DNA from 4 places in the Streptacidiphilus sp. PB12-B1b genome. Region 3 is predicted to be linked to each of the others. Evidence: riboswitches for the same ligand, from Rfam matches in the RefSeq annotation. Region 3 holds a riboswitch; each other region holds the start of a gene.
What was found. Region 3 has a riboswitch for cyclic di-AMP ahead of GXW83_RS20780 (family 16 glycosylhydrolase). Riboswitches for the same ligand answer to the same signal wherever they lie in the genome.
Positions count from the first base shown of each region.

Region 1: another riboswitch for cyclic di-AMP. It lies ahead of GXW83_RS11340 (C40 family peptidase); the one in region 3 lies ahead of GXW83_RS20780 (family 16 glycosylhydrolase).
Region 2: another riboswitch for cyclic di-AMP. It lies ahead of GXW83_RS04190 (transglycosylase family protein); the one in region 3 lies ahead of GXW83_RS20780 (family 16 glycosylhydrolase).
Region 4: another riboswitch for cyclic di-AMP. It lies ahead of GXW83_RS14495 (C40 family peptidase); the one in region 3 lies ahead of GXW83_RS20780 (family 16 glycosylhydrolase).

Region 1 covers NZ_CP048405.1:2,499,206-2,506,221, reverse strand. Annotated here, with positions in the region: gene GXW83_RS11355 (2-hydroxyacid dehydrogenase) at 82-1,077, shown strand; gene GXW83_RS11350 (cytochrome c oxidase assembly protein) at 1,240-2,217, shown strand; gene GXW83_RS11345 (NUDIX domain-containing protein) at 2,237-2,743, opposite strand; cyclic di-AMP (ydaO/yuaA leader) riboswitch at 3,229-3,419, shown strand; gene GXW83_RS11340 (C40 family peptidase) at 3,617-4,021, shown strand; gene GXW83_RS11335 (Gfo/Idh/MocA family protein) at 4,044-5,036, opposite strand; gene GXW83_RS11330 (8-amino-7-oxononanoate synthase) at 5,129-6,316, opposite strand; gene GXW83_RS11325 (hypothetical protein) at 6,388-6,582, opposite strand; gene GXW83_RS11320 (hypothetical protein) at 6,615-7,016, opposite strand, start outside.
Region 2 covers NZ_CP048405.1:897,674-904,689, forward strand. Annotated here, with positions in the region: gene GXW83_RS04165 (MazG family protein) at 1-179, shown strand, start outside; partial or broken gene GXW83_RS04170 (endonuclease V) at 179-879, shown strand; gene GXW83_RS04175 (LLM class F420-dependent oxidoreductase) at 949-1,974, shown strand; gene GXW83_RS04180 (SDR family oxidoreductase) at 2,013-2,843, opposite strand; gene GXW83_RS04185 (cytochrome P450) at 3,028-4,275, opposite strand; cyclic di-AMP (ydaO/yuaA leader) riboswitch at 4,473-4,622, shown strand; gene GXW83_RS04190 (transglycosylase family protein) at 4,626-5,429, shown strand; gene eno (phosphopyruvate hydratase) at 5,601-6,887, shown strand; gene GXW83_RS04200 (septum formation initiator family protein) at 6,974-7,016, shown strand, end outside.
Region 3 covers NZ_CP048405.1:4,686,274-4,693,289, reverse strand. Annotated here, with positions in the region: gene recQ (DNA helicase RecQ) at 73-1,983, opposite strand; gene GXW83_RS20780 (family 16 glycosylhydrolase) at 2,099-3,301, opposite strand; cyclic di-AMP (ydaO/yuaA leader) riboswitch at 3,307-3,471, opposite strand; gene GXW83_RS20775 (hypothetical protein) at 3,665-4,069, shown strand; gene GXW83_RS20770 (cold-shock protein) at 4,228-4,635, shown strand; gene GXW83_RS20765 (M48 family metalloprotease) at 4,644-5,702, opposite strand; gene GXW83_RS20760 (LacI family DNA-binding transcriptional regulator) at 5,818-6,852, opposite strand.
Region 4 covers NZ_CP048405.1:3,190,580-3,197,595, forward strand. Annotated here, with positions in the region: gene GXW83_RS14485 (sugar ABC transporter ATP-binding protein) at 1-580, opposite strand, end outside; gene GXW83_RS14490 (ABC transporter substrate-binding protein) at 679-1,797, opposite strand; gene GXW83_RS14495 (C40 family peptidase) at 2,138-3,244, opposite strand; cyclic di-AMP (ydaO/yuaA leader) riboswitch at 3,255-3,429, opposite strand; gene GXW83_RS14500 (alpha/beta fold hydrolase) at 3,602-4,342, shown strand; gene GXW83_RS14505 (helix-turn-helix domain-containing protein) at 4,432-5,352, shown strand; gene GXW83_RS14510 (hypothetical protein) at 5,530-6,504, shown strand; gene GXW83_RS14515 (MBL fold metallo-hydrolase) at 6,551-7,016, shown strand, end outside.

The sequences.
Region 1 (7,016 bases), 2.2 Mb from region 3:
GGCATCCGGGCGGGCCCCGACCGCCATCCATCCGGATTGCCCGGATTGTCGGGTCGGGGCTCCTCCCTTAGCGTGACGTCCATGGAGATCCTCGCCTACGGCGTGCAGGCCGATGAGAAACCGCTGATCGAGCTGGCCTTCGAGGGCCGGCACGGGGTGCACTGCCTGGAGGTCTGCCTCGACCCGGACACCGCGTCGCTGGCGGCCGGCCACGAGGTGGTCAGCACCAGCGTCAACGCCCGGCTGGACGCCGCCGTGCTGCGGACGCTGGCGGCGGGCGGCACCCGGATGATCGCCCAGCGCTCCACCGGCTTCAACAACATCGACCTCGGCGTCGCCGCCGAGCTGGGCCTGACCATCGCCCGGGTCTCCTACTACTCCCCGCACGCCGTGGCCGAGTTCGCCTGGACGCTGGCGCTGGCGGTGAACCGCCGAATCGCCCGCGCCGCCAACCGGACCCGCGAGTTCGACTTCCGGCTGGACGGGCTGATGGGCCAGGACATCCACGGGATGACGGTCGGGGTCGTCGGCACCGGCAAGATCGGCGAGTGCTTCGCCCGGATCGGCAGCGGCTTCGGCACCACCCTGCTCGGCTGGGACGTCGCCGAGAACCCGGCCTGCCTGGACCTCGGCATGAAGTACACCTCGCTGGACCACCTGCTGGCCGAGTCCGACCTGATCACCCTGCACGTCCCGCTGCTGCCGGACACCCACCACCTGATCGACGGCTCGGCGCTGCAGCGGATGAAGCCGGAGGCCATCCTGATCAACTCCAGCCGGGGCGGCCTGGTGGACACCGCCGCCCTGGTGGAGACGCTGCGGGCGGGCCGCCTCGGCGGCGTCGGCCTGGACGTCTACGAGGAGGAGACCGGGCTGTTCTCCTTCGACAAGTCGCTGGAGGTCGTCACCGACGACACCCTGGCCCGGCTGATGACCTTCCCGCAGGTGCTGGTCACCTCGCACCAGGCGTACTTCACCCGGACGGCGGTGACCCAGATCGTCGAGGCCACCGCGCGCAACGTCGACGACTTCCTGAACGGGCGGCGCAGCGAGAACACCCTGATCCCGCGCGACTGACGCGCGACTGTCGAGCGGCGGGCGGTCGACGGGCAGGTCGGCAGGCGTGGGGCGGCGGGGCAGGGGGGCGCGTACGGGGTGCAATCCGGACAGTTCTACTCTGGTCCGGGCGGTGCCTGCCGGGGCCGCCGCGCGCCGCCACCAGGAAAGCAGGAACCGCCGATGGGCACCATGCCGGGTATGCCGGGCATGTCGCAGGATCTGCCGCCGTGGACCGTGGGCCGGGTCCTGGCCCTCCACCCCTCGGCGAACTGGCCGTTCCTGATCGGCTGCGTCCTGCTGCTCGGCCTCTACCTCACCGGCGTGGTCCGGCTGCGCCGCCGCGGCGACAGCTGGCCGCTGGGCCGCACCGTCGCCTGGGTCCTCGGGGTGCTCACGGTCGCCCTGGTGACCTGCACCGGGCTGGACGAGTACGGCATGCAGATGCTCAGCGCCCACATGCTGCAGCACATGGTGCTGTCCATGCTCTCCCCGATCATCCTGCTGATGGGCGCGCCGATCACGCTGGCGCTGCGCGCGCTGCCGGCCGGTGGCCGGGGCGGGCACGGCCCGCGCGACCTGCTGGTCTCGCTGCTGCACTCGCGCTACGTGAAGGTGGTCTCGCACCCGGCGTTCACCCTGCCGCTGTTCATCGCCAGCCTGTACGGGCTCTACTTCACGCCGCTGTTCGACTTCCTGATGCGCTCCACCCTCGGGCACGAGCTGATGATGGCCCACTTCCTCGCGGTGGGGCTGCTGTTCTTCTGGCCGATCATGGGCGTGGACCCGGGGCCGCACCGCCCGGGCCACCTGCTGCGGATGCTGGAGCTGTTCATCGGGATGCCGTTCCACGCCTTCTTCGGCATCGCGGTCATGATGTCGTCCGGGCTGATCGTGAAGACCTTCGCCCACCCGGCGGCCTCGCTGCGGGTGAGCCCGCTGGCGGACCAGCACATGGCCGGCGGCCTGGCCTGGGCGTTCAGCGAGATCCCGACCTTCATCGTGCTGATCGCGCTGACCTTCCAGTGGGCCAAGTCGGAGGAGCGGCTGTCGCGGCGCAAGGACCGCACGGCGGACCGCGACGGCGACAAGGAGCTGAACGCCTACAACGACTACCTGGCCACCCTGCAGCGGCGGTCCGGGGTGCAGCAGCAGAGCTGAGCGGGGAGCACCGGCAGCGTCAGCGCGGGAGGCGCGGGACGTTGGGGACGTAGCCGAGGTCTATCGGCTCGGCCGGGGGGCCGTCGCGGCGCAGGTCGGCCATGAGCTCGGCCAGCTGCGGCGGCCAGAGCAGCTCCGGGCAGTCGGCCAGCTCCTGCGGGGTCCACCAGCGGCAGGTCAGGATGCCGTCGGCGGCGAAGGAGTCGGCGAGGTCGCCGACCGGGTCGCGGCGCGGGCCCTCGCCGAGGAAGATCACTTCGCGCTGGCGGGTGGGCACGCCCTTGCGGGTGTAGTCGTGCTCCCAGATCCACAGCGCGGGCCCGGGCAGGACGTCCGTCCAGCCGGTCTCCTCGACCGTCTCGCGCAGGGCGCCCGCGCGTTCGTCCTCCCCCTCGTCCAAGCCGCCGCCGGGCAGCACCCAGTGCAGCCCGACCTCGACGTCGTCGTGCAGTTGCAGGAAAACGGCGCCGTGCGGATCCAGCACCAGGACCCGGGCGGCGCGGCGGGGCGTTCGCTCGATGCTCATGGCCAGACTCTACGACCCGGGTCCGACAGGGCCGTCGGTTTTCGGGCGACCGCCCCCGATTTCCGGACCGGAACAGTGCGCCGGAGCGCATTCGGCCATTGGGGGCAATAGCGGCGCAGTGACGTTTCGGCGCGCGCGCCGCGAATCGGTGCAGCCGGAAGGAGGCCATCCGGAAACCTTCGGCGGCCCTCGTCGGCAGATCACTCCGCCGGGTGATGGAAGATTGCGGACCATTCCGCTCCACTTCCCCTCATCTGCATCATCACAGCAGCTCAGAGCAGGTTCTTGGAATGGTTGGGATATTATTCAGGACAGCTGGATATTCACCCGTACCGCCCAGCCGGAACCCGGAAATGTGCTTCTTCGGCCCCCTGGAAACCCAACGTGACAAGAATCACAGAATCGCGTCCCGGCATGAAGAACGCCTAAAAACGTGCCAATACTGTCGCCCGAACCAAGAAGTCCTCGCCGCCGTGGCGAGGCGGTCCGACCGGACGCCGAATCCCGTCACCGGTCGGACGCCAGGTGCACACACACCTGACAGACGGGAGCGGGAGACCCAGGCAGGCCGGGACGGTCCCCACCGTCCCTTGGGGTGAAGCCACCGCGGTGGCAGGGCAGCTTTCGGAGCCCAAACCCGACAGGGAGACTTCCGCAGGCGGTTCCGGAAGGGCCCGCATGACTGCGTCCGTGCACACCCATGCCCCAGTCCCGATCCAGGCCGGCAGGCACCACCAGAACAGCGCGCAGGGCGACCCGGCGCAGACCGCCGGCGACAACCCCGACCGGCACCACGACCGACGACCGGCCGGAACCCCGCAGCCGCGCCGTAGACCGGGCCGCTGGCGGGCGGGCGTCACCGCCGCGCTCACGCTGGCGGCGGTCGCCGGGGGCACCCTGCTCAGCGCAGGGCCCGCGGACGCCGCCACCATCGAGGTCAGGGCGCTGATCATCGCCGCATCAAAACACGGCGACCCCTACCGCTGGGGCGCGTCCGGCCCGGACGCTTTCGACTGCTCGGGGCTGACGTACTACTCGTTCCAGCACGCGGGCAGGCGGCTGCCGCGCACCGCGCAGGCCCAGTACGCCAGCGTCGAGCACATCGGCAGGGACCAGCTGCACCCCGGCGACCTGGTCTTCTTCCACTCCGGCGGCGAGGTCTACCACGTGGGCATCTACGCCGGGCACGACGCGATCTGGCACTCGCCGCACCCGGGCGCCCGGGTGCGGCTCGAACGCATCTGGACCGGCGAGGTCTGGTACGGCCGGATCCGCTGAGCGCGGCCGACCGGCCCCGGGACTACTCGCCCGGGTAGCGGACCCCGGTCCGTGCCCGGGCGGTGTCCAGCGTCCGCATGACCTCCAGCGTGCTGCTCCAGGGCACCAGCGGGCTCTCCAGCAGCCCGGCGCGCAGGCAGCGCATGGCCTCCTCGGCCTCGTGGACGTAGCCGCTGCCGCTGTAGGGCACCTGCACCAGCTCCGGCTCCACGTCGTCGCCCTGGCCCCGGTACAGCAGGAAGTCGCCGGGGCGGAAGAACGGCGAGGGCAGCTCGATCCGGCCGAGCGAGCCCGAGACGTACGCCCGGAACGGCGTCCCCGAGACGATGCCGCAGGTGAGCGTGGCCACCGCGCCCGAGTCGTAGCCCAGGATCAGCGCGGTGTTGGCGTCCACGCCCTCCGGGGTGAGGCTGGCCCACGCCTGGATGCTGTCGGGGACGCCGAGCAGCAGGTGGGCCAGGGTGACCGGGTAGATGCCCAGGTCCAGCAGCGCCCCGCCGCCGAGCCCCGGATCGCGCAGCCGGTGCGAGGGGGCGAACGGGCCGGCCAGGCCGAAGTCCGCCTGCAGGGTGCCGACCGTGCCGATCGCCCCGGCCGCGATCAGCTCGGCGACCCGCAGCACGGCCGGGTTGCACCGCATCCACATGGCCTCCATCAGGAACCGGCCGCGCTCGGCGGCCAGCTCGGTCAGGGCCCGGGAGTCGGCGGCGTTGAGCGTGAACGGCTTCTCGCACAGCACCGCCCGCCCGGCCTCCAGGCACAGCCGGGCGGCCTCGTAGTGGGCGTGGTGCGGGGTGGCGACATAGACGATGTCGACCTCCTCGTCCGCCGCCAGCGAGGCCCAGCTGCCGTGGACCCGGGGGATGTCGAAGCGCTCGGCGAAGGCCCGGGCGGACTCCTCGCTGCGCGAGCCGACGGCCACCACCTCGGCGTCCGGCAGCAGCTGCAGATCGCGGGTGAACGCCTCGGCTATGGCGCCGGTGGCCAGGATGCCCCAGCGGATGCTTTTGTTCATGCGCCAATCAAACTCCCTGGCGGGGGCTCCCGTCGAGGGGCGGCCGGGACGACGGACCCGAACCCAGGCCCGGCGTCGGCCCCGGCCCGGCGTCAGACCTCGGGCTCGGTGCGGGCGATCACGTCCACCGCGAAGTCGATCTCCGCGTCGGTGAGGTCCGCCCGGGCCGTCAGCCGCAGCCGCGACCAGCGGTCGGGCACCGACGGCGGCCGGAAGCAGCCGACCGCCAGCCCCTTCTCCCGGCAGGCCGCCGCCCAGGCCAGCGCCGAGCCGGGGGCGTCGACCCGGACCGAGACCACCGCCGCCTGCGGGCTGCTGACCGGCAGTCCGGCGGCGGCCAGCCGCTCCGCCAGCGCCCGGGCCACCTGCCCGGCCCGCTCGGCGCGCTGCGGCTCCTCGCGCAGCAGCCGCAGCGCGCCGAGCGCGGCGCCGACCGCGGCCGGGGCCAGGCCGGTGTCGAAGATGAAGGTGCGGGCGGCCTGCACCAGGTGCTCGACCACCCGGCGCGGGCCGACCACCGCCCCGCCCTGCGAACCCAGCGACTTGGACAGGGTCACCGTGGAGAGCACGTCCGGCGCGCCCGCGAGCCCGGCGGCGGCCTGCGCCCCGGAGCCGCCCGGGCCCAGCACGCCCAGCCCGTGCGCGTCGTCGGTGAGCAGCGCCGCGCCGTGCTCACGGCAGACCGCGGCCAGCTCGGCGAGCGGGGCGGCGTCGCCGTCCACCGAGAAGACCGAGTCGCTGACGACCAGGGCCCGGCGCTCCGGGGCGGCGGCCAGGGCGGCGCGGACGGCGTCCGGGTCGCGGTGGGCGGCGCGGACGACGCGGGCCCGGGAGAGCCGGCAGCCGTCGATGAGCGAGGCGTGGTTGAGCGCGTCGGAGACCAGCACGGTGTCCGCGTCGGTGAGCGCGGTCAGCGCGGCCAGGTTGGCGGTGTAGCCGGAGGAGAACACCAGCGCGGCCTCGGCCCCGCAGAACGCCGCCAGCTCGGCCTCCAGCTCGGCGTGGAGCGCGGTGCTGCCGGTGACCAGCCGGGAGCCGGTGGACCCGCCGCCCCAGCGCAGCGCGGCGTCGGCGGCGGCGCGGGTCACCCGGGGGTGCCGGACCAGGCCCAGGTAGTCGTTTCCGGCCAGGTCGAGCAGGTCCTCCCGGGCCGGGCGGTGGCGCAGGGTGCGCACCAGGCCGGCCCGGCGGCGGGCCTCGGCGGCGTCGTCCAGCCAGGCGAAGGGGTCCGCCGGGGTGCGGCCGGTGCCGACCGCGCCGCCGTCCGTCGTGCCGTCCATGGTTCTGCTCCCTGTGCTGTCCGCTGCGGCGCGGGGCCCCGCACCGCCCGCCCGGCCGTCCGCCGCCGTGCTCATCCCGAGCAGGCCCCGCGCTGGGCCTGCTGCCAGGCGCAGCGCGGGCACAGCGGGGCGCCGCCGGTGTCGGCCGGGTACTCGGTCGGTTCGCCGCACAGCACGCAGTCGGCGGAGGGGCCGTCGCCCGGCGCCGCGGCGGGTACGGGCGGCTGGGGCGGGCTGGTGTCGCAGTAGGTGTCGTCGGGCTCCACGGGCCGATCCTAGCCGGGGCCCGCGCCGGGGCTCACTGCCAGGCGAGCTTGGCGCCCACGGTGTAGGCCAGGTACCAGGTCGGGGTGGAGAGCGCCGCGGCGACGGCGGGCTGCGCCCCGGCGGCGGCCGACTCGATGACGTCCACGGCGCTGCCGACGGCCTCGACCCGCTGCTGCACCTGCGGCGCGGCGGGCGCGGTCGGGGCGCCGGAGCCGGACGCGGCGTCGGGCTGGACGCCCGGGGAGGACGCCGGGGCCTGGTCGGCGGCCGGGAGCGCGGCGTCCGGCAGCCCCGCCTCCGGCTGCTGGAAGGTGACCGCGCCGGTGGCGGCCGGGGTGTTCAGCGCCTTGGCCGCGCGGGCGGCGGTGGCGGCGTCCGGGTAGACGAAGACGGTGACCGAGGTGTAGACGCTGCGGTCCTGCTCGACGTAGTC
Region 2 (7,016 bases), 3.8 Mb from region 3:
TCGCCAAGGCCGGGCTGGACGTCCCGCTGCCGGAGGCGGAGCCGGAGCAGGCCGTCGGCGCCCGGCTGCTGGCCCTCGCCGTCGAGGCCCAGCAAGCCGGTCTCGACCCGGAGTTCGAGCTGCGCGCGGCAGCCCGCCGCTACCGCGACGCCATCCGGCAGGTCGAGCAAGGAAGCTGATGGAGGTTCAGCAGATCCACCCCTGGCCGGGGACCGAGGCCGAGGCGCTGGCGTTGCAGGCGGAGCTGCGCCCGCTGGTCCGCGCCGGCGATCCGGCCCGCCGCCCGCCGCGCACCCTGGCCGGGCTGGACGTCGCCTACGGCGGCGGCCACGGCGCCGCCGCCGACCGGGTGGCCGCTGCCGTGGTCGTCCTGGACGCGGACACGCTGGAGGTGGTCGACAGCGCCACGGCCGTCGGCACCGCCGGATTCCCCTACATCCCCGGGCTGTTCGCCTTCCGGGAGCTGCCGATCCTGGTCACCGCGCTGAAGCGGCTCACCGTCGCACCGGACGTCCTGCTCTGCGACGGCCAGGGCCTGGCCCACCCCCGCCGCTTCGGCCTCGCCTGCCACCTCGGCCTGCTCACCTGCCTGCCGACGCTCGGCGTCGCCAAGACCCCGCTGCTCGGCAGCTGGGAGGAGCCCGGCGACCGGCGCGGCGCCGCCTCCGACGTCCGGCACGAGGGCGAGCTGGTCGCCCGGGTGCTGCGCACCCAGGACGGCGTGAAACCGGTCACCGTCTCCACCGGCCACCTCATCGACCTGGACGACGCCTGTGCGCTCACCCTGCGCGCCGCCCCCGCCACCGCCTCCCGGAGACCACCCGCCGCGCCGACCGGCTCTCCCGCGACGCCCTCGCGGCCGACACCGGAGCCCGCTGAGCCCGCTGAGCCCGCTGACGCTTCGTGCCGGTCTTGCCTGCGCGGCGCGGGCGTGGTGGCATCGGGGCCATGACGACCCCCACCACGCCGAACGCTCCCCGCTGGGGCATCACCTTCCCGCTGGACGGCATCCCGCTGCCCGACCAGCGGCGCCTGGTCGAGGCCCTGCCCGACCTCGGCTTCACCGACCTGTGGTCCATGGAGACCGCCGGGGCGGACGCTTTCACGCCGCTGGCGCTGGCCTCGGTCTGGGCCCCGCAGCTGAACCTCGGCACGGCCATCGTGCCGGTCCACACCCGTGGCCCGGCGCTGCTCGCCATGCAGGCCGCCGCCCTGGCCGAGGCCGCCCCGGGCCGCTTCACGCTGGGCGTCGGCGCGTCCTCGCCGGTCATCGTCCGGGACTGGAACGCCGTCCCGCACGAGCAGCCGTACCAGCGCAGCCGGGACGTGCTGCGGTTCCTGCGGGCCGCGTTCACCGGGCAGCCCGTGGACGAGCAGTACGAGACCTTCGCCGTGCGGCGCTTCCGGCTGGAGCGGGTGCCCGCACCGGTACCGCCGGTGCTGCTGGCCGCGCTGCGCCCGGGCATGCTGCGGCTGGCCGCCCGGGAGGCCGACGGCACCATCCTCAACTGGCTCTCCGCCGAGGACGTCACCACCGCCGTCGCGGAGTTCCACGCCGCCGGGGGAGCCGGGAAGACCGTGGGCGCCCGGATCTTCGTCTGCCCGACCACCGACGCCGGGCACGCCCGCGCGCTGGGCCGCCGGCTGATCGCCGGCTACCTGACCGTCCCCGCCTACGCCGCGTTCCACCGCTGGCTGGGCCGGGACGAGGTGCTGAAGCCGATGTGGGACGCCTGGGCCGCGGGCGACCGCAAGGGCGCGGCGGCGTCCGTCCCGGACGAGGTGGTGGACGCGCTGATCGTGCACGGCAGCGCCGAGCAGTGCCGCGAGCACATCCGCCGCTACGCCGCCAACGGCGTCACCGTGCCCGTCCCGGCGGTGCTGCCGACCCCGCAGATGCTGGACACCGCCGCCGAGCCGCGCGACCGCCGCAAGGCCGTCGCCGAAGCGGTCCTGGCGGTCAGCCCGGGCTGACCGCCGCAGCTCGGCGGCGGTCGGCACCGGCCGGGCGGCTAGCGCACGGGCGGGGGCTCGGCCAGGTTGAGCCTCCGCTGGAGCGTCGCCTCCAGCTGCTCGACCGCGTTGCGCACGCCCGCCAGCCAGCCGTCCCGGTCGGCCGCCCGGCCCTGCTCGTACGAGGCGACCTCCGGGTGCGGCAGGATCAGGAACCGCTCCTCGGCCAGCCCCTGGATGACCGCGTCGGCGACCTGTTCCGGGGTCAGCATCTCGCCGAACGCGCTCAGCACCGCCCGGACGTCCTCACGGGTGGTCATGCCGCTGTGCACGCCCTGCGGGCACAGCGCGCTGACCTTGATGCCCCGGTCGCCGTAGGCCACCGCCAGCGACTCGGCGAAGGCCACCGCCGCGTGCTTGGTCGCGGTGTACGCCGCGTCGCCGGGCATCTGCAGCAGCCCGGCGGCGGAGGCGGTGTGCAGCAGGTAGCCGTGGCCGCGCTTCAGCATGCCGGGCAGCACCGCCCGCGCCGCGTACACGTGCGCCATCACGTTGGTGTCCCAGCACGCCTGCCACACCTCGTTGGACGCCTCGATGCCCGCGCCGGAGCCCAGCCCGGCATTGCTGCAGAACAGGTCGACCGGGCCGAGGTGCTTCTCGGCGGTCTCCACCAGCGCCCGGACGTCGCTCTCCCGGGTCACGTCGCTGCCGACGCCCACCGTGTGACATCCCTCACGGTCCAGAGCCAGCGCCAGATCCTCGACCCGGCCCGCGTCCAGATCCGCCAGCAGCAGCCCGCGCGCGCCCTCGGCGGCGAACCGCCGCGCCAGCGCCGAGCCGATGCCGCCGGCCGCACCGGTCACCACCACGACCGATCCACTGATCTGCATGTTTCCTGCTCCTCCCGCCGGACCACCGCACAGGCCCGCGCACTGCCGGTGATCGTAGGCAACCCACCGCCACCGCAACAGTGCCCGCCACCGGCGCGGCCCAACCTCCGGGCCACGTCAAGGAGTGCTCAAGCCGTCACCACGAGCTGCCGGTTCCACGAGCTGCCGCTTCCGCGACCTGCCGTCAGCTCGGGGTGAAGGCGACCGGCAGCTCCCGCAGCCCGCGCATGATCAGGCCGCCGCGCCAGCGCAGCTCCTCCGGGTCGGCGGCCAGGGCCAGATCGGGCAGCCTGGTCAGCAGCGAGGCCAGCGCCGTCTGCCCCTCCAACCGGGCCAGCGGGGCGCCGATGCAGTAGTGGATGCCGTGGCCGTAGCCCAGGTGCTGGTTGTCGCGCCGGGTGAGGTCGAGCCGGTCCGGGTCGGCGAAGCGCTCCGGATCGCGGTCGGCGGCGGCGAGCACCACCAGCACCGGGTCGCCGACCGCGATGGACCGGCCGCCCAGCTCCAGCGGCTCGGTGGCGTAGCGCCAGGTGGCCAGCTCCACCGGGCCGTCCCAGCGCAGCAGTTCCTCGACGCCGGTGGCCAGCAGCTCGCGTTCGCCGCGCCGCACCGACTCCTGCAGCAGCGCCCGCTGCTCGGGGTGGCGCAGCAGCGCGTACGCGCCGTTGCCGATCAGGTTGACGGTGGTCTCGAAGCCGGCGAACAGCAGCACGAAGCACATGGCGGCGGCCTCGTTCTCGGTGAGGTGCTCGCCGTGGTCGGACGCCTTGATCAGGCCGGAGATCAGGTCGTCGCCGGGGTGCTCGCGCTTGTGGTGGATGAGCTCGGCGAGGTAGCCGCGGATCTTCTTGACCGACCGGGCCACGCCGCCGCGCGGGCCGCCGCCGTGACGGATCATCATCCCGGCCCAGTCGCGGAAGTCGTCCTGGTCCCGGGCAGGCACCCCGAGCAGGTCGCAGATGGTGTAGATGGGCAGCGGGAAGGCGAACTCGTGGATCAGGTCCGCGCTGCCCCGCCCGGCGAAGCCGTCGATGAAGCGGTCGGTCAGCTCCTGCACCCGGGGCGCGAAGGAGGCGACGGTGCGCGGGGTGAACGCCTTGGAGACCAGTCGGCGCAGCCGGGTGTGGTCCGGCGGGTCGATGTTCAGCAGGTGCGTCATCAGGTTGGCGCTGCGCTCACCGGGGATGCCGGTCCTGCCCCGGGCCGCGGTGGACTCGGCGTGGTGCGCGGGGTTCTTGCTGAGCCCCGGGTGCGCCAGCGCGGTCCGCGCGTCGGCGTACCGGGTCACCAGCCATGCCTCCACCCCGCTCGGCAGCGTGGTCCAGCGCACCGGCTCGTGCCGGCGCAGCCAGGCGTACGCGGGGTAGGGGTCGGCGGCGAACTCCCAGGTGAACAGGGCGGGTGCGGCGGGCGGGGAGGGCTGATCCGGCATGCCCCGACCGTATCCGGTGCACCGGCGCGGCCGGGACGGCTGCGGGGGTGAGGGCCGGGGCACGGAGGGTGAGCGGAGTGTGAGGTGTTCCTGGGAAGCTTGAGATTTCCGGGGACATCTGCCTAGCCTGCCCGGACATGTCCGCCCACGCGGACACCGCCTCGCGGGACGCCGAGTCCTGTCCAGCCGTGCGGCGGCCACGAACTTCGTCATGGGCAGGAGCGGGGGAACCAGGTAAGTCGCCGCAGCTCACAGCGCTGCGGCTTGGGGTGAAGACGCGCCAGCGTCCGGGCTACCTCACGGCCCGAACCCGACAGCTCACCTCGCAGGCGTCGGAGAGGGATCCTGTCATGCTTCTTTCCGGCAACGGACGCCACCGCAAGCCCAGCACCAGCACCGGCAAGCGCCTTGTGGCCACCGGCGTGATCGCGGGCACCGGCGTCGTCCTCCCGCTCATCGGCGCCACCGCCGCCTCGGCCGCCTCGGTCTCCACCTGGGACGCGGTCGCCCAGTGCGAGAGCAGCGGCAACTGGTCGATAGACACCGGCAACGGCTACTACGGCGGCCTGCAGTTCTCCGCCTCCACCTGGGACGCCTACGGCGGCCAGCAGTACGCCCCGACCGCCAACCTGGCCACCCAGGGCCAGCAGATCGCGGTCGCCGAGAAGGTGCTCGCCTCGCAGGGCCCGGGCGCCTGGCCGGTCTGCGGCCCGCAGGCCGGACTGACCGCGGGCGGCGCTCCGGCGGACGTCAGCACCACGCCCGCCTCGGGCGGCTCCGGCTCCGGCTCCGGATCCAACTCCGGCGGCTCCAGCGACTCCTCCGCGCAGCAGACCAGCGCGCAGACCGCCCCGACCACCCACGCCAGTGCCCCGGCCGCGCACAGCAGCGCGCCGAGCCACGCCGCCGCGCCGACCACCACCCACACCACCCACACCACCCACAGCGCCCCGGCGACCACCCACGCCGCCGCCCCGGCCGTGCACGCGATCGGCCACGGCAACTACACCGTCCGCGCCGGCGACACCCTCTCCGGCATCGCCGCCGCCGCGCACCTGAGCGGTGGCTGGGAGGCGCTGTACCAGGACAACAAGTCCACGGTCGGCGGCAACCCGGACCTGATCTACCCCGGCCAGCACCTCCAGGTGGGCTGACCGCAGGGCCGTTGCCCGGTTCCCCTGCTCCCGGAAGGTCGCCGCCAGGTGAACTACCGGTGAGTAGGGGATCCGTCCGGTGAGACGACCGCCGGGTCCTGATGGCTGGAGCTTCGGGTGCGGCTAGGCTCAGGGAGAAGGCTTTCCTCCAGCAATCCCTAGGAGACATCTGTGCCGTCCATCGACGTCGTCGTAGCCCGGGAGATCCTCGACTCACGAGGCAACCCCACGGTCGAGGTCGAGGTCGGCCTCGACGACGGCAGCACCGGGCGTGCGGCCGTCCCGTCCGGCGCCTCCACCGGCGCGTTCGAAGCCCTGGAGCTGCGCGACGGCGATAGCTCCCGCTACGGCGGCAAGGGCGTGGAGAAGGCCGTGCTCGCGGTCATCGAGCAGATCGGCCCGGAGCTGGTCGGCTACGACGCCACCGAGCAGCGCCTGATCGACCAGGCCATGCTCGACCTCGACGCCACCCCGGACAAGTCCTCGCTGGGCGCCAACGCCATCCTCGGCGTCTCGCTCGCCGTGGCCCACGCCGCGGCCGAGGCCAGCGACCTGCCGCTGTTCCGCTACCTGGGCGGCCCGAACGCGCACGTCCTGCCGGTGCCGATGATGAACATCCTCAACGGCGGCTCGCACGCGGACTCCAACGTGGACATCCAGGAGTTCATGATCGCTCCGATCGGCGCGGAGTCCTTCTCCGAGGCCCTCCGCTGGGGCTCCGAGGTGTACCACCGGCTCAAGTCGGTGCTGAAGCAGCGCGGCCTGTCCACCGGCCTGGGCGACGAGGGCGGCTTCGCGCCGAACCTGGAATCCAACCGCGCCGCCCTGGACCTCATCGTCGAGGCCATCAAGGAGGCCGGCTTCGTCCCCGGCCGCGACATCGCGCTCGCGCTGGACGTCGCCGCGTCCGAGTTCTACAAGGACGGCCTGTACCAGTTCGAGGGCAAGGACCGCTCGGCCGCCGAGATGACCGAGTACTACGAGGAGCTGGTCGCGGCCTACCCGCTGGTCTCCATCGAGGACCCGCTGTTCGAGGACGACTGGGCCGGCTGGAAGGTCATCACCAGCAAGCTGGGCGACAAGGTGCAGCTGGTCGGCGACGACCTGTTCGTCACCAACCCGACCCGCCTGGCCCGCGGCATCAAGGAGGGCATCGCCAACTCCCTGCTGGTCAAGGTCAACCAGATCGGTTCGCTGACCGAGACCCTGGACGCGGTCGAGCTGGCCCAGCGCAACGGCTTCCGCTGCATGATGTCGCACCGCTCCGGCGAGACCGAGGACGTCACCATCGCCGACCTCGCCGTCGCCACCAACTGCGGCCAGATCAAGGCCGGCGCCCCGGCCCGGACCGACCGCGTCGCCAAGTACAACCAGCTGCTGCGCATCGAGGAGATCCTCGACGACGCCGCCGAGTACGCCGGCCGCGGCGCCTTCCCGCGCTTCACGCCGTCCGCCTGACCGGTAGCCCGCAGTTCCCGTGCCCCGCCGTCCGCACCCTCTAGGGTGGACGGCGGGGCACGGGCGTCGATCGGGAGGGTGAACGGGTGAGCGGCAGGGAAGGCGGCGGCAGGGCGGCGACCGGCCGCA
Region 3 (7,016 bases):
GGATGTCCTCGCGGACTGCCCGGCCCCGCAGCGTTGATGACTGCCTGTCAGAAGACCCCGGCTGGGGCCTTGTCAGTCGACCGGCTCCGCCGACTGCTCGGCGTCCGCCGACCGGCCCGCCAGCAGATCCAGGATCTGCTGGCCGTAGGTGGCCAGCTTGTTCTCGCCGACCCCGCTGACCGAGCCCAGCTCGGCCAGGCTGGTCGGGCCGCTCGCGGCGATCTCCCGCAGCGTCGCGTCATGGAAGACGACATAGGCGGGCACGCCCTGCTCCCGGGCGGTCGCCGCCCGCCAGGCACGCAACTCCTCGAACAGCGGGAGCAGTTCGGCGGGCAGGTCGACCGGCGCGGTCTTGCCCCGGCCGGAGCCGCCCGCCTTGGCGGCCTTGGCCGCGCGCACGGCCTTCTCCGGCTCCCGGCGCAACGAGACCTGCCGCCGCCCGCCGAGGACCTCGCCGCTGGCCTCGGTGAGCACCATCGTCCCGTACTCGCCCTCCACCGCGATCAGCTGCTGGGCCAGCAACTGCCGTGCCACCGAACGCCATTCGGCTTCGGAGAGGTCCGCGCCGACACCGAAGACGCTCAGCGCGTCATGGTCGAACTGGATCACCTTGGCGGTCTTGCGGCCCATCAGGATGTCGGCGATCTGGGTCGCGCCGAACTTCTGGCCGCGCTCGCGCTGCAACCGCACCACGGTGGAGAGGAACTTCTGCGCGGCGACGGTGCCGTCCCAGGACTGCGGCGGGGTCAGGCAGGTGTCGCAGTTGCCGCACGGATCGCTCTTCTGGCCGAAGTACGCCAGGAGTTGCACCCGGCGGCACTCCACGGTCTCGCACAGCGCCAGCATGGCGTCCACATGCGCGCTCAACCGGCGGCGGTGGGCCTGGTCGCCCTCCGAGGTCTCGATCATCTTCCGCTGCTGGACGACGTCCTGCAGCCCATAGGCCAGCCACGCGGTCGAGGGCAGGCCGTCGCGCCCGGCCCGGCCGGTCTCCTGGTAGTAGCCCTCCACCGACTTGGGCAGGTCCAGGTGGGCCACGAAGCGCACGTCGGGCTTGTCGATGCCCATGCCGAAGGCGATGGTGGCGACCATCACCAGGCCGTCCTCGCGCAGGAACCGGGACTGGTTCTCGGCCCGGACCCGGGAGTCGAGCCCGGCGTGGTAGGGCAGCGCGTCCACCCCGCGCTCGACCAGCCAGGCCGCCGTCTTCTCCACCGAGGCCCGGGAGAGGCAGTAGACGATCCCGGACTCGCCCGGGTGCTCGGTCTGCAGCAGGTGCAGCAGCTGCTTGCGCGGCTCGTCCTTGGGCGCGATCCGGTACTGGATGTTGGGCCGGTCGAAGCTGGCCACGAAGTGGCGGGCGTCCTGCAGGTTCAGCCGGGAGGTGATCTCGGCGTGGGTGGCCTCGGTGGCGGTCGCGGTCAGCGCGATCCGGGGCACCGTCGGCCACTGTTCGTGCAGCGAGGACAGGGCCAGGTAGTCCGGGCGGAAGTCGTGGCCCCACTGGGCCACGCAGTGCGCCTCGTCGATGGCGAACAGCGCGATGGTGCCGCGCCGGAGCAGCCGGACGGTCGCCTCCACCCGCAGCCGCTCGGGCGCCAGGTACAGCAGGTCCAGCTCGCCGGCCAGGAACTCGGCCTCCACCAGCTGCCGTTCGTCCATGCTCTGCGAGGAGTTGAGGAACCCGGCCCGGACGCCCAGCGCCCGCAGCGCGTCCACCTGGTCCTGCATCAGCGCGATCAGCGGGGAGATGACCACCCCGACGCCGGGGCGCACCAGCGCCGGGATCTGGTAGCACAGCGACTTGCCGCCGCCGGTGGGCATCAGCACCAGCGCGTCGCCGCCGCCGATCACATGCTCGACGACCTCCTGCTGACTGCCCCGGAAGGCGTCGTAGCCGAAGACCCGGCGCAGCACGGACAGGGCCGCACCGCCCTCGTCCTCGGTGGCCGGGGCGGTGTCGGGGAGGTCCGGAGCGCTCATCCGCCGATTGTACGGGCCCGGACTGTCACGACGGGACGGAAACCGTCAGCAGCGGCCCGGGTGGGCGGGCGCGGCACACCGTCCGCGCCCGCCCGCCGCTGCGCCGTCGCTCCGGTCAGCGGTAGACGCGGACGTAGTCGGCGGCGAAGCTGATCGGGGCCGTGCCGGTCGGCGCCGGGTGGTACTCGCCGGCGCTCACCGACAGGCTGAGGATCAGGTAGGCCGACCAATTGGCGCCGACACCGGTGCCGTCGGAGTAGACCTTGGTGCCGTTGACGTACCAGTCCACCGAGTTGGCGCCGTAGTAGGTGCCGATGGTGACCCACTTGCCCGGGGCGACGGCCGCGGCGTTGGTGTAGTAGTCGTGGGCCGCGTTGACGTGGTTGGTCAGCTCCAGCAGGTTGGGGTTGTCGGGGTGGTACTCGAAGGTGTCGATCTCCCCGTTGCCGTTCTTCCAGGTCCACAGCGCGGGCCAGGCCCCGGTGCCGGAGGGCAGCTGGACGCGGGTCTCGGCGTAGTCGCCGGTCTTCACCTGGAAGCCCTGGCTGGAGCCCTCGGTGGTGAGCAGCCCGGTGTTCCAGGCCTGCTTGCCGTTCTCCAGGGTGTGGCTGGACGGCGAGGCGGTGAAGGTGGCGACGCCGCCCGCGACGTTCACGGCGTTCTCGTCCAGCCAGTCCAGCTTGTTGTCGTTCGGGTTGTGGTTGCCGTACTGGAAGGCGGTGGTGGTGTCGCCGACCCAGGTGCTGCCCCAGTTGATCGGGTTGCTGAACTCGTCCGACCAGACCAGGGACTGCCCGGGCACCGGCGAGCCGCTGGACGTCGGTGCGGGCGTGGGCGTGGACGTGGGCGTGGACGTCGGGGTCGGCGTCGACGTGGGCGCGGGGGTGCCGGCGCCGGTCGTGGCGGAGACCTTCAGCGACTGCGAGGCCAGGTTGTGCCAGGCCCCGGCCGAGTCCTGCCAGAAGCCGAACTCGGTGTACGTCCCGGACGGCAGGGTGCGGCTGCCGGTGGTGAGGGACAGGCCGCTCGGGCAGATCCTGACGTCGGACGCCGAGCCGGGGAAGTCCAGGTTGTCCCCGGCCGAGTCGCGGACGCCGACGCCGAGCGTCCTGGCGGTGAAGCAGGAGCCGGAGTGGACGGTGAGCGTTGCCTTGGCAGTGGTGCCGGCGGCCATCGCGGTGGGGGAGAGCCGGTCCTGGGTGACCTTGGGCGTGGTGGCCGCGGCCTGGGCCGGGCCGGACATCAGCGGCACGGCGACCAGAGCGGCGGCGCCGGCTATCGCGCCGAGGCGTGCGGGGGCGGTACGGGGAAGGCGCATGACGGAGTTCCTCGGTGACACGCCTGCGAGGTGAGCTGTCGGGTTCGGGCCTGAGGCAGCCCTGCCGCGCGGGGGAGCGGCTTCACCCCTAGCCGGTGCCTCCGGGGGGCCGAAGGCACGGCGACTGACCTGGTTCCCCCGCTCCTGTCCGTTCGAAGCTCGGTTTCCCACCGGCGAGTGGACAGGATGAGGCGCCCCGGCGGCGGGTTCCGCCCTGGGCGGAGACAGCAGGGTAGGCAGACCATCGAGCCCCGATCAATGAGATGTGCCTTGTCTCACACACGGGCGCTGCGCGTCCCCTGTCCGAGTGATCTCCGCCCGACGGGGTGGCCTGCGCGCCCCCGGCGTGGAACGGACACGTCCATGCGCGCACCCCTGAGAACCGCCGTCGCCGCCGGCCTCGCCCTGGCCTGCGGTCCGGCGCCGACCGCCCCGGCGCGGGCCGACACCGTCCTGCGCCATGTGGACTGGGCCTGCGGCGTCCCCTACTCCGGCGAGCTGCGCTGCACGCCGCCGCTGGCGGTCCCGCCCGGCGGCCACCTCTGGATCGGGGACGACACCGGCGGCCCGACCGTCTTCACCGTCTACCAGCGGCAGGGCGGCGCCCCGGCCCGGGTCGGCTGGATCGAGATGCTGCACGGCCAGGGCCTGGCCTACACCAACACCACCGCCGCCCCCGTCGTCCTCACGGTCACCCTCCACGCCGACGCCCCCACCGACCGCTGCGGCACCCGCCCCGAACACGGTTTCCTCGACATCCGCCGCTGACCCCCGCCGGGGGCGGTCTGTCGGTGCCCACGGACAGGGGGCCGGGGTCGGTGGTGTGACGGGTGGGGCGGGTTGCGGCCCCGGGGGTGGCGGGGAGTGCTTATCATGGTGCTTGGATCGTCCGGGCAAGGGGCCCGGATCTGTTGGGGGTCGGTGCTGTGGTTGCTGGTCGTGTGGTGCGTTTCGATGGTGTCCGCGGGTACGGGTTCATCGCTCCCGATCACGGTGGCGAAGACGTGTTTCTGCATGTGAACGATCTGCTCATCCCGGAGGCGGCGGTTCGCCCCGGGGTGGCGGTGGAGTTCGAGGTCGAGGACGGCGGCCGTGGGCTGAAGGCGTCCTCGGTGCGGCTCGCCCAGGGCGAGGCCCCGTCGGTCGCGGTCGCGGAGCCCCGGCTGCTGGACGGCGAGGAGCCCATGTGCGACCTGCTGTCCGTGGCCGAGTACACCCGTGACATGACGGAGCTGCTGCTGCGTGCGGCGCCGTCGCTGACCGGTGAGCAGATTCTGCGGATCCGGGGCGAGATGCTGAAGTTCGCCAAGACCCACGGGTGGACCGAGGGCTGACCGGTCCCTCAGCGCTGGTCGCTGGGGCGGGAGTTGGGAACCACGGCGGCATCGGTACGGGTCTGCGCCCGGCCGGTGCCGCCGTCGGCGTCGTACCGGAGCGGCAGCCGCAGCCGGCCGTCGTCCACGGCATGGCGGACGCTGCCGACGGCGGTGTGCGGCGCGGCCCCGGCGAACAGTTCGGCGTCGTCCTGGGTGGCGTCCACCAGGCTGCCGCAGCAGACCGCCAGCACCAGGCCCCCGGCGACCAGCGGCAGCAGCCGCCGCCTCGGCGGGGCGGCGAGCAGCGCCCGGATCCGGCGCGGCACCGGGCCGCCGGTGGCCGCCAGCACCCCGGCCGCCCCGCGGTCCCTCTTCGCCAGGGCGGCGCGGGCCAGGGCGCGGGCGACCACCGCCCGGTCGCCGACCGCGGCAGCGGCGTTCTCGTCGGCCCAGCGCTCGACGGCGAACGCGCCCTCCCTGCCCAGCGGGCGCAGCAGCGGGCAGGCCGCCGCGGCCAGGTGCAGGGCCAGCAGGAAGAGGTGGTGCCGGTGGCGCAGGTGCGCCCGCTCGTGCGCCATCAGCGCCTCGCGCTCGGGGCCGGGCAGTGCCCGGAGCATGCCGCTGGAGACCACCAGCCGCCCCCGGGCCAGGCCGGGCAGCCCGGGCACGGCGTATGCCTCCAGCCGGTCGTCGTCGACGACGGCCAGATCTCCCGCGCCCGGCAGCCGCCGGGCCTCCCGGCAGGCGCGCACCAGCGCCAGCCCGTGCCGCCGGGCCGACAGCGCCAGCGCGCCCAGCGCCGCCGCCAGGGCCAGCCCGCAGCCGACCGCGGTCAGCCGGGCCACCGGGTCGGCGGCCGCCAGCGCCCGGGGCGACCAGGCGCCGAGCGCGGCCACGGCCGGGATCTGCCCGAGGCCGGTGAGCGCCAGCAGCGCCAACGACCAGAACCAGGCTCCGGCGGCCACCAGCGCCGCGCAGGCCAACCCCCAGGCCGCCGCGCGCGGTGGCAGCCACCGGGACGGCCGGGGCGCGGCCACGCTCAGCAGCAGGCAGACCGCGAAGGGCACGTACACCAGGATGCGCACCGGTCACCGCCCGTTCTCGTCCAGCAGCGACCGCTGCGCCAACGCCTCGTCCTTGTCCGTTTCGTCCTTGTCCTCGGCGGCCCAAGCTACTACACGGGTACGACAACCGCCCGGGTCAGCTTCGGGGCCGGGCGCAGGAGCCGCGGATGACCAGTCCGGCCGGGACGGTGCGCGGCGGCACCGGCCGCGTCGCGCCCGAGGCCGCGCCCGCCACCAGGTCGAGCAGCAGGTGGACGGCGGCGCTGCCGAGCCGGAGCGGATCCTGGGCGACGGTGGTGAGCGCGGGCCGGACCAGGCTCGCCGCCTCGATGTTGTCGAAGCCGACGACGGCCATCTGCCGGGGCACGTCGATGCCGAGGTCGGCGAAGGCGTGCAGCGCGCCGATGGCCATCTCGTCCCCGGCGGCGAACACGCCGGTGGGCCGGTGCGGCAGGGCGGCCAGCCGCCGACCGGCCGCGTAGCCGCTGTCCAGGAAGAAGTCGCCGGGCTGCACGTAGCCGGGGGGCAGCCGCAGGCCCAACTCCTGTGCGGCGTCCTGGAAACCGGCGAGCCGGGCGGCGGCGGGCATCATCTGCGGCGGGCCGGTGATGGTGGCGATCCGGCGGTGGCCGAGGGCGTACAGGTGGCGGACGGCCTCGGCCGCGCCGCTGCGGTTGTCGGAGGTGACGTAAGAGGAGCGCGGGCCGGTCAGCGGGGTGTCGAAGGCGACGCAGGGCAGCCCGGAGCCGGTCAGCGCCCGGACCGCGGGCAGCTCCGGGTCCATGCCCATCATGATCACGCCGTCCAGCTGGTGCTGCCGTGCGGTCTCGGCGTAGAGCTGCTCGTCCCGGTCCTGGCCGCCGATGTTGAGCAGCAGCAGGTGGCGGCCGCTCTCGCCGAGCGCCCGCTTGATGCCGGTCATCAGGTCCTGCAGGAAGGGGTGGCGGTGGCCGCCGGTCTCGTAGCCGGTGTCCCAGAGCAGGCCGACGGTGTCCGACCGGCCGCGCACCAGGGCCCGGGCGGACTGGCTGGGCTGGTAGCCGAGGCGGCGGGCGGCGGCCCAGATCTGGGCCCGGGTGGCGGCGCTGACCTCGGGGTGGCCGTTCAGGGCGCGGGAGACCGTTGCGACCGACACCCCGCACTCACGGGCGAGGTCCCGGATGCCTGCCATGACTGCCGCCCTTCTCGTCGGTTACGGACCGCGCCCATCACATCACGCGCTGGCCGGGGCCGGGCGCAGCCGGTTCCGGTTCACCCCCGGCCGACGGTTGACGCTTCCATGATCAGCAAAGATACTCGCTACCACGGCTTCCGGAAACGTTTCCGGAAACCCCG
Region 4 (7,016 bases), 1.5 Mb from region 3:
CGTCGATGACCGTGAACAGGGTCTCGACCTCGCGCGGTTCGAGCGAGGAGGTGGGCTCGTCCATGATCACCACCCGGGCCTCCACGCTGACCGCGCGCGCCAGCGCGACCATCTGCTGCGCGCCCAGCCCCAGCGTGTGCAGCGGGCGGCTGACGTCGGCGTCCACCCCGTAGCGGCGCAGCGCCCGGGACGCCTCGCGGTTCATCCGGCGCTGGTCCACCAGGCCCAGCCGACGCGGCTCGCGGCCCAGGAAGAGGTTGCGCGCCACCGACATCAGCGGGATCAGGTTCACCTCCTGGTAGATCGTCGAGATGCCCGCCGCCTGCGCCTCCAGCGGGCTGCGGAAGCTCTGCTCCCGGCCTGCCAGGCGCAGCGTCCCGGAGTCGGGGCGCAGCACGCCGGTGACCGCTTTGATCAGGGTGGACTTCCCGGCGCCGTTCTCGCCGACCAGGGCGTGCACCTCGCCCGGCAGCAGCCGGAAGTCGACGCCGCTCAGGGCGTGGACCCCGGCGAAGCTCTTGCTCACTCCGGTGACCTCCAGGACCGCCTCGGGCACCGGAACGTCTGGCTGGGGTGACACTCACCGCCTCCTTGCTGTGGATCGGGCCCGCAGGCGGCGGGGCGCTGGGGGTGCGCCCCGCCGCCAGGGGCTCAGTGGACCGGCTCGGCGGACCGGGCTCAGTAGACGAGGCCGCCGGACAGCGCCTGCGCCGCGTTGGCGGGGGTGAAGTGGTTGTCCTTGATGATCACCTTCGGCTGGACGCCGGTGCCGCCGTAGAAGTCGGTCAGGGACTGGAAGGCCAACGGTCCGAATCTCGGGTTGGTCTCGATGTCGGCCACCAACTGCCCGTCGGCGACGTCCTGCACGCACTGCTGGGTGCCGTCGATGGACACGATCTTGATGTCCTTGCCGGGGGTCTTCCCGGCGGACTTGATGGCCTGGATCGCGCCCAGTGCCATCTCGTCGTTCTCGGCGTAGACGGCGGTGATGCCGGGGTGCGACTGGAGCAGCTGCTCCATCACCGTCTGCCCGTCGGTCTCGTCGAAGTTGGCGGTCTGCGAGGCGACGACCTTCAGCCCGGGGTACTTGGCGGCTATCTCGGCGTTGAAGCCGTTGGTGCGGTCGGTGGAGACGTTGTTGCCGGGGGTTCCGGACAGCACCGCGACCTGCCCCTTGCCGCCGGTGGCCGCGCCGAGGTCGTCGGCGGCCGTCTGGGCCTGGCCGTAGAAGTTCGAGCCGATGAAGGCGACGAAGTCGGTGCAGGCGGTGCCGTTGGCGGTGCGGTCGATGGTGAGCACCGGGATCTTCCTGGCCTTGGCCTCGGCCAGCGCCGGGCCCAGGCCCGCGGAGTTCTCCGGGGCCACGATCAGCACCTTGGCGCCCTGCGCGATCATGTCCTCGATCTGCGAGTTCTGCGCGTTGACGTCGGCATTGGCGTTGCGCTGGATCAGCTTCACGCCCAGGGACTTGGCCTGTGCGGTGATGCTCGCGGTCTCGGTGGCGCGGAACGGGTTGCTGGTGGACTCGGACTGGGAGAACCCGACGATGGTCCTGCCGTCGGTGATGTCGAGCTTCGGCACCCCGCCCGCGTAGGTCTGGTACGTGCAGCCGGAGCCGGCGCCCGCCGGGGCGGAGGCGGCGACGGTCTGCTGGGCGGCGGCGGTGTCGGCCCCGCCGGTGGTGGCGGCGCCGGAGGCGGTGGCGTTGCCCGCGTTGGTGCAGGCGCTCGCGCCGAGGCACAGGGCCGCAGCCAGGGCCGTTGCCGGGACGGCTCTGCGCAGGGGAATGGCGTGCATACGCCGATCACATCCTTGTGGAGGTGGGTGGGTGCCCCGCGGATGGTTCCGCAGGCGGCCGCCGGGAGCGGGCCGCCTGCGGCCCGGGGAGGGCATTCCAACGATGTAACAGGAATATTGATGACAGCGCTCTCCCGGCCTGTCAAGGCTTCCGGCGCGGTCGGATGGGTGCGCGCGCAGGCTCGACACGGCTGTCGGCGGCGGTACTTGACGCCGCGGACGCCGGAGCGGCTCAATGATGCGTTACAACGATGGACAGGCTCCGGCCGGGCCCCGGACAGCGCTTCGCCCCGCCACGGGGTGGCGGGGCGAAGGGCCTGGCGGGGGAACAGCGTCGGCTCTACAGGTGCCGCATCGCGTAGACGGTGCCGACGGTGTCGATGGACTCGTAGCGCACCACCGTGCCCTTGTGCGGCGCGTGCAGGATCATGCCGTTTCCGGCGTACATGCCGACGTGCGTGTCGTCGTTGAAGAACACCAGGTCGCCGACCTGAAGGTCGGACTCGCTGGCGACCGGGGTGCCCTGGGTGACCTGGTCGTAGGTGGTGCGGCCGATGTTCAGCCCGGCCTTGTCGTAGGCCCACATCATCAGGCCGGAGCAGTCGAAGGTGGTCGGGCCGGTGTGGGACCACACGTACGGGTCGCCGAGCCGGGTCTGCGCCGCGGCGAAGGCCGCCGCCTCGACCGCGTCCCCGGCCGAGGCATGGCCCAGGTCCACCGGGGCGCCGCCACCGCTACTGTCACCGCCGCCGTTCCCGTCCCCGGCTCCGTGGCCGCCGCTGCCGTTGTGGGCGGTCGTGGTCGCCGGGGCGCCGTTCAGCTCCTGGTCGACGGCGAGCCGCTGGGCGGCGGTGAAGGAGTTCAGCCGGGCCTGGGCGGCGCTCAGCTTCTGCTGGACCTGGGTCTTGGCGGCGGCCAGCCGGGCGGCGGACGCGGCCAGCGCCCTGAGCTTGGCCTCGGCCGTGGCCTTCTCCCTGTCGAGCGTGGTCTCGGCGCCCTGCAACCCGCTGAGCAACTCGGCCTGGCTGGAGTTGAGTTGAACGGTGGTGGAGGCCTGGTCCAGGTAGTTGGAGGGGTCGGCCGAGAGCATCAGCTGCACGGTCGGGTCGATGGTGCCCCCGTCCCGGTACTGGGCTGCGGCGGCGGCCCCGAGCAGCGACTCCTGCGCGTTGATCGCGGCCTGCTGCCGGGCGATCTCGTTCTGAAGGACCGTCACCTGCTGCTGGAGCTGCTGCTGTTGCTCCTGCGCGGTGTCGTACCGCTGCACCGCCGCGTCGGCGGCGACGTTGTCGGCCTGCACCTCGGCGGCGAGCGAGGCGGTACTGGGCGGCGGGGCGGCCTGCGCGGACTGCGCGTTGGCGGTGATCGCCACGGTGGTCGCGGCGACGGCGGTCAGCACGGTGACCCGGGTGCGGTGGGGCGTTGGGGTACGGCGATGGGACGCCACGAAGGCGAGCTCCTTCTTCCTCGCCCGCCTACCGGGTTAGCTGACGGGTTCGGGCTGGAAGATCGCCCTACGGCGCCTCACCGGCAGTGACCGGCCTGACGTCGATTCACCCCGAGGAACGAGTGGTTCCCCGGCTCCGAGTTGTCGGCTCTCCTGCCGCGCCTCGGACTCGGCGGGAACACCGCTGCCACCCGGCGGGTGATCGACAGCGCGGTGGTTCGCTGACCGACTTTAGTGATCCAACCGTGATTAGTTCAATGCTTGTCGGTAAAGATTACTGATGCGCCGAAAGGTTCCCGCAGGCATCCCGCGGACGGGCGGAGCACAGCCGAGACACCCCCGACAAGGGAGATCCCCATGAGCATGCCGACCGGTCGGACCTTCCTCCTGGTGCACGGAGCCTGGCACAGCGGCGCGTGCTGGGAGCGCGTCGTCCCGCTGCTGACCTCCGCCGGACACCGGGTGCTGGCCCCCTCGCTGACCGGCCACGGCGACAGGGCCCACCTGCTCAGCCCCGAGGTCGGGCTCGACACGCACGTCCAGGACGTCGTCGGGCTGATCACCGGGCAGGACCTCACCGAGGTGGTCCTCGTCGGACACAGCTACGCCGGGCTGGTCATCTCGTCCGCCGCCCACCAGATCCCGGACCGGATCGCGCACCTGGTCTACCTCGACGCCATGGTCCCCGAGGACGGCGAGAGCGCGCTCGACGTCATCCCGCTGACCCAGACCCTGATCGACCAGGCCGCCGCGTCCGGCAGCCCCTGGCGGATACCGCCGCTGCCCGCCCTGCCCCCGCCCCACGGCCTGTTCGGGGTCACCGACCCGACCGACGCCGCCTGGCTGCAAGGGCTGCTCACCGACCAGTCAGTGCGCTGCTTGGTGCAACCGGTGCACCTCGGCAACCCGGCCGCGGACGCCATCCCGCGCACGCACATCCACTGCGTCGCCGGCCCGCCGGACGGCCCCGCCCGCCGACCGGTTCCCGCGACCCAGCCCAACGGCGCCCCGGCGCAGGTACGGGAACTGGCCACCGGCCACGACTGCATGGTCACCCAGCCGGCCGAGCTCGCCGGGCTGCTGCTCACCCTCGGCTGAGCCGCCCGCCGGCCGGGCCGCCCCACCCGGCGCTGCCTACCCATGGCAGGGGCAGGCTGCGCGCCGCGCGACCGCACATACTGAATTCCATGAACGGCACATCGCAACTCGGCGAGTTCCTCCAGGCCCGTCGCTCCCAGCTCCGTCCCGAGGACATCGGGATGCCCACCTACGGCGAGCGGCGGAGGGTCTCCGGCCTCCGGCGCGAGGAGTTGGCGCTGCTGGCCGGGGTGAGCGTGTCCTACTACACCCGGCTGGAGCAGGGGCAGTCGCTGAACGCCTCGCCCGAGGTGTTGGACGCGATCGCCGGGGCCCTGCGGCTGGACGAGGCCGAGCGGCTGCACCTGCACGACCTGGCCCGCCCGGAGCGTCAGCGCGGCCGGGGGCGGCGGCCCGCTCCGGAGCGGGTGACCGACGCGGCGCGCCAGCTGCTGGACGCCCTGGCGGACGTCCCCGCGGTGGTGATCGGCCGCCGCAGCGACGTCCTGGCCTGGAACCGGCTGGGGCACGCGCTGTTCGCCGGACACCTGGAGCCGGACGCCGCCGAGTCGCCCGCCCGGCGCCCCAACATGGCCAGGCTGGTGTTCCTCGACGCCCACACCCGCGAGCTGTACGCGGACTGGCCCAGCAAGGCCAAGGCGGTCGTGGGCAATCTGCGCCTGGTGGCAGGCCAGTACCCGCAGGACTCGGCACTGCACACGCTGGTGGGCGAACTGAGCGCCAAGAGCCCCGACTTCGCCTCGATGTGGGCCGACCACCGGGTCAAGGACTGCACGGTCGCCGCCTACGAGATGCGGCACCCGCTGGTCGGCTCGCTGACCGTCACCCAGCAGACGCTGAGCCACGGGCCCGGCCCGAACGTCGTGGTCGCCACCGCGGCGGCGGGCTCGCCCTCGCGGGCCGCGCTGGACCTGCTCTCCCAGGCCATCGACCGGCCCGCCACCGCTGCCGTCACCCCTGCCCCCACATCTGCCCCGGAAGGACGAGGGGCCCAGGTCAGCCCCGGCTGACCCCCGTCACGGCCCGCCGCCCGCACTGAGCCGGCGGCGGGCGATCACTCCCCCCGGGAACGGCCGACCGTCGGCCGCTGCCCCAACCCGCCATGGGCGCCTGCGCCCTGGCCGGACGCACCTTTCACCCATGCGCCGCCGTGTGGCTGCCGCATGCCCGAAAACAGTGAAGGAACCATGTTCACCAAGCTCTCCAAGGCCGCCCTGTCCGCCGTCGGCCTGTCCGCCGCCGCCGTCCTGGCCACCTCCGCCCTGGCCGTCCCCAGCGCCTCCGCGGCCTCGGCGCCGCTGAGCGACGCCCGTGTCGCCGTGCACTTCGACCTGGCCGCCGGCCAGACGCCGGAGAACGTCGCGCCGGCCCCGCACGGCGGCAGCTACGTCACCTTCGCCAAGGCCCGCCAGGTCGCCGAGGTCTCCCGCACGGGCACGATCCGGGTCCTGGCGACCCTGCCGCTTCCGGCCGACGGCGGCGTGCACACCCCGGCCCTCGGCTTCCCGCTGACCCTCGGCATCGTCCGCGGCCACGACGGGACGCTGTACTTCCTGTACGCCACCGGCACGGCCGACCTGACCGGCGTGTGGCGGCTGCGCCCCGGCGGACAGCCCGAGCGGATCGCCGCGCTGCCCGCCGACAGCCTGCCCAACGGCCTGGCCCTGGACGCCCGCACCGGCAGCCTGTACGTCGCCGACTCCGCACTGGGCACGGTGTGGCGCGTGCCCACCTCCGGCGGCGCCGCGCAGTCGTGGTCCACCGACCCGGCGCTGGCCCCGTCCGGATTCCTCGGCGCCAACGGCCTGAAGCTCCGCGACGGCGCGGTCTGGGTCACCAACCTGGACCGGGGCACCATCGTGCGCATCCCGGTCCTGCCGAACGGCAGCGCCGGCCAGGCCCGGGTCACCGCCACCGGGCTCACCGGGATCGACGACTTCGCCTTCACCGGGCGCGGCGACCAGATCCTCGCCGCCCTCGACACCGTCAACCAGGTCGCACTGGTCCAGCCCGACGGCAGCCACTCCATCGTGCTGACCGCGGCCGACGGGCTGGAAGGACCGACCTCCATCGCGCTGCGCGGCGACACCGTCTCCGTCCTCAGCGCCGCCTACCTCACCGGCACGGACCCCGACCTGGTCCTCGCCCACCTGAACAACTGACCCGCGCAGCCCCGCTGTTCACCCGTAACCACGCAAGGAGCCATCCATGAACGAGCTCACGCTCGGCGACGTCACGGTCACCCGCATCGAGGAGATGCACGGCCCGATCATGCCCGCCGACCAGTTCTTCCCCGACCTGCCCGAGCAGGCGTGGAAGGAGCACCGGCAGGCGCTCGTGCCCGACCACCTGGGCGCCGACGACGCCATGGTCCACACCGCCTTCCAGACCTGGCTGCTGCGCAGCGAGGGCCGGACCATCCTGATCGACACCGGCGTCGGCAACGGCAAGAGCCGCCCCGGCGTCCCGTCCTGGACCGGCCTGGAGTCGGGCTACCTCGCCAACCTCGCCCGGGCCGGCGTGCGGCCCGAGGACGTCGACGTGGTGGTCAACACCCACCTGCACGCCGACCACATCGGCTGGAACACCCGCCTGGTCGACGGCGCGTGGGTGCCCACCTTCCCGAACGCCGTCTACCTGATGCCCCGGGCCGACTTCGAGTTCTGGAACCCGG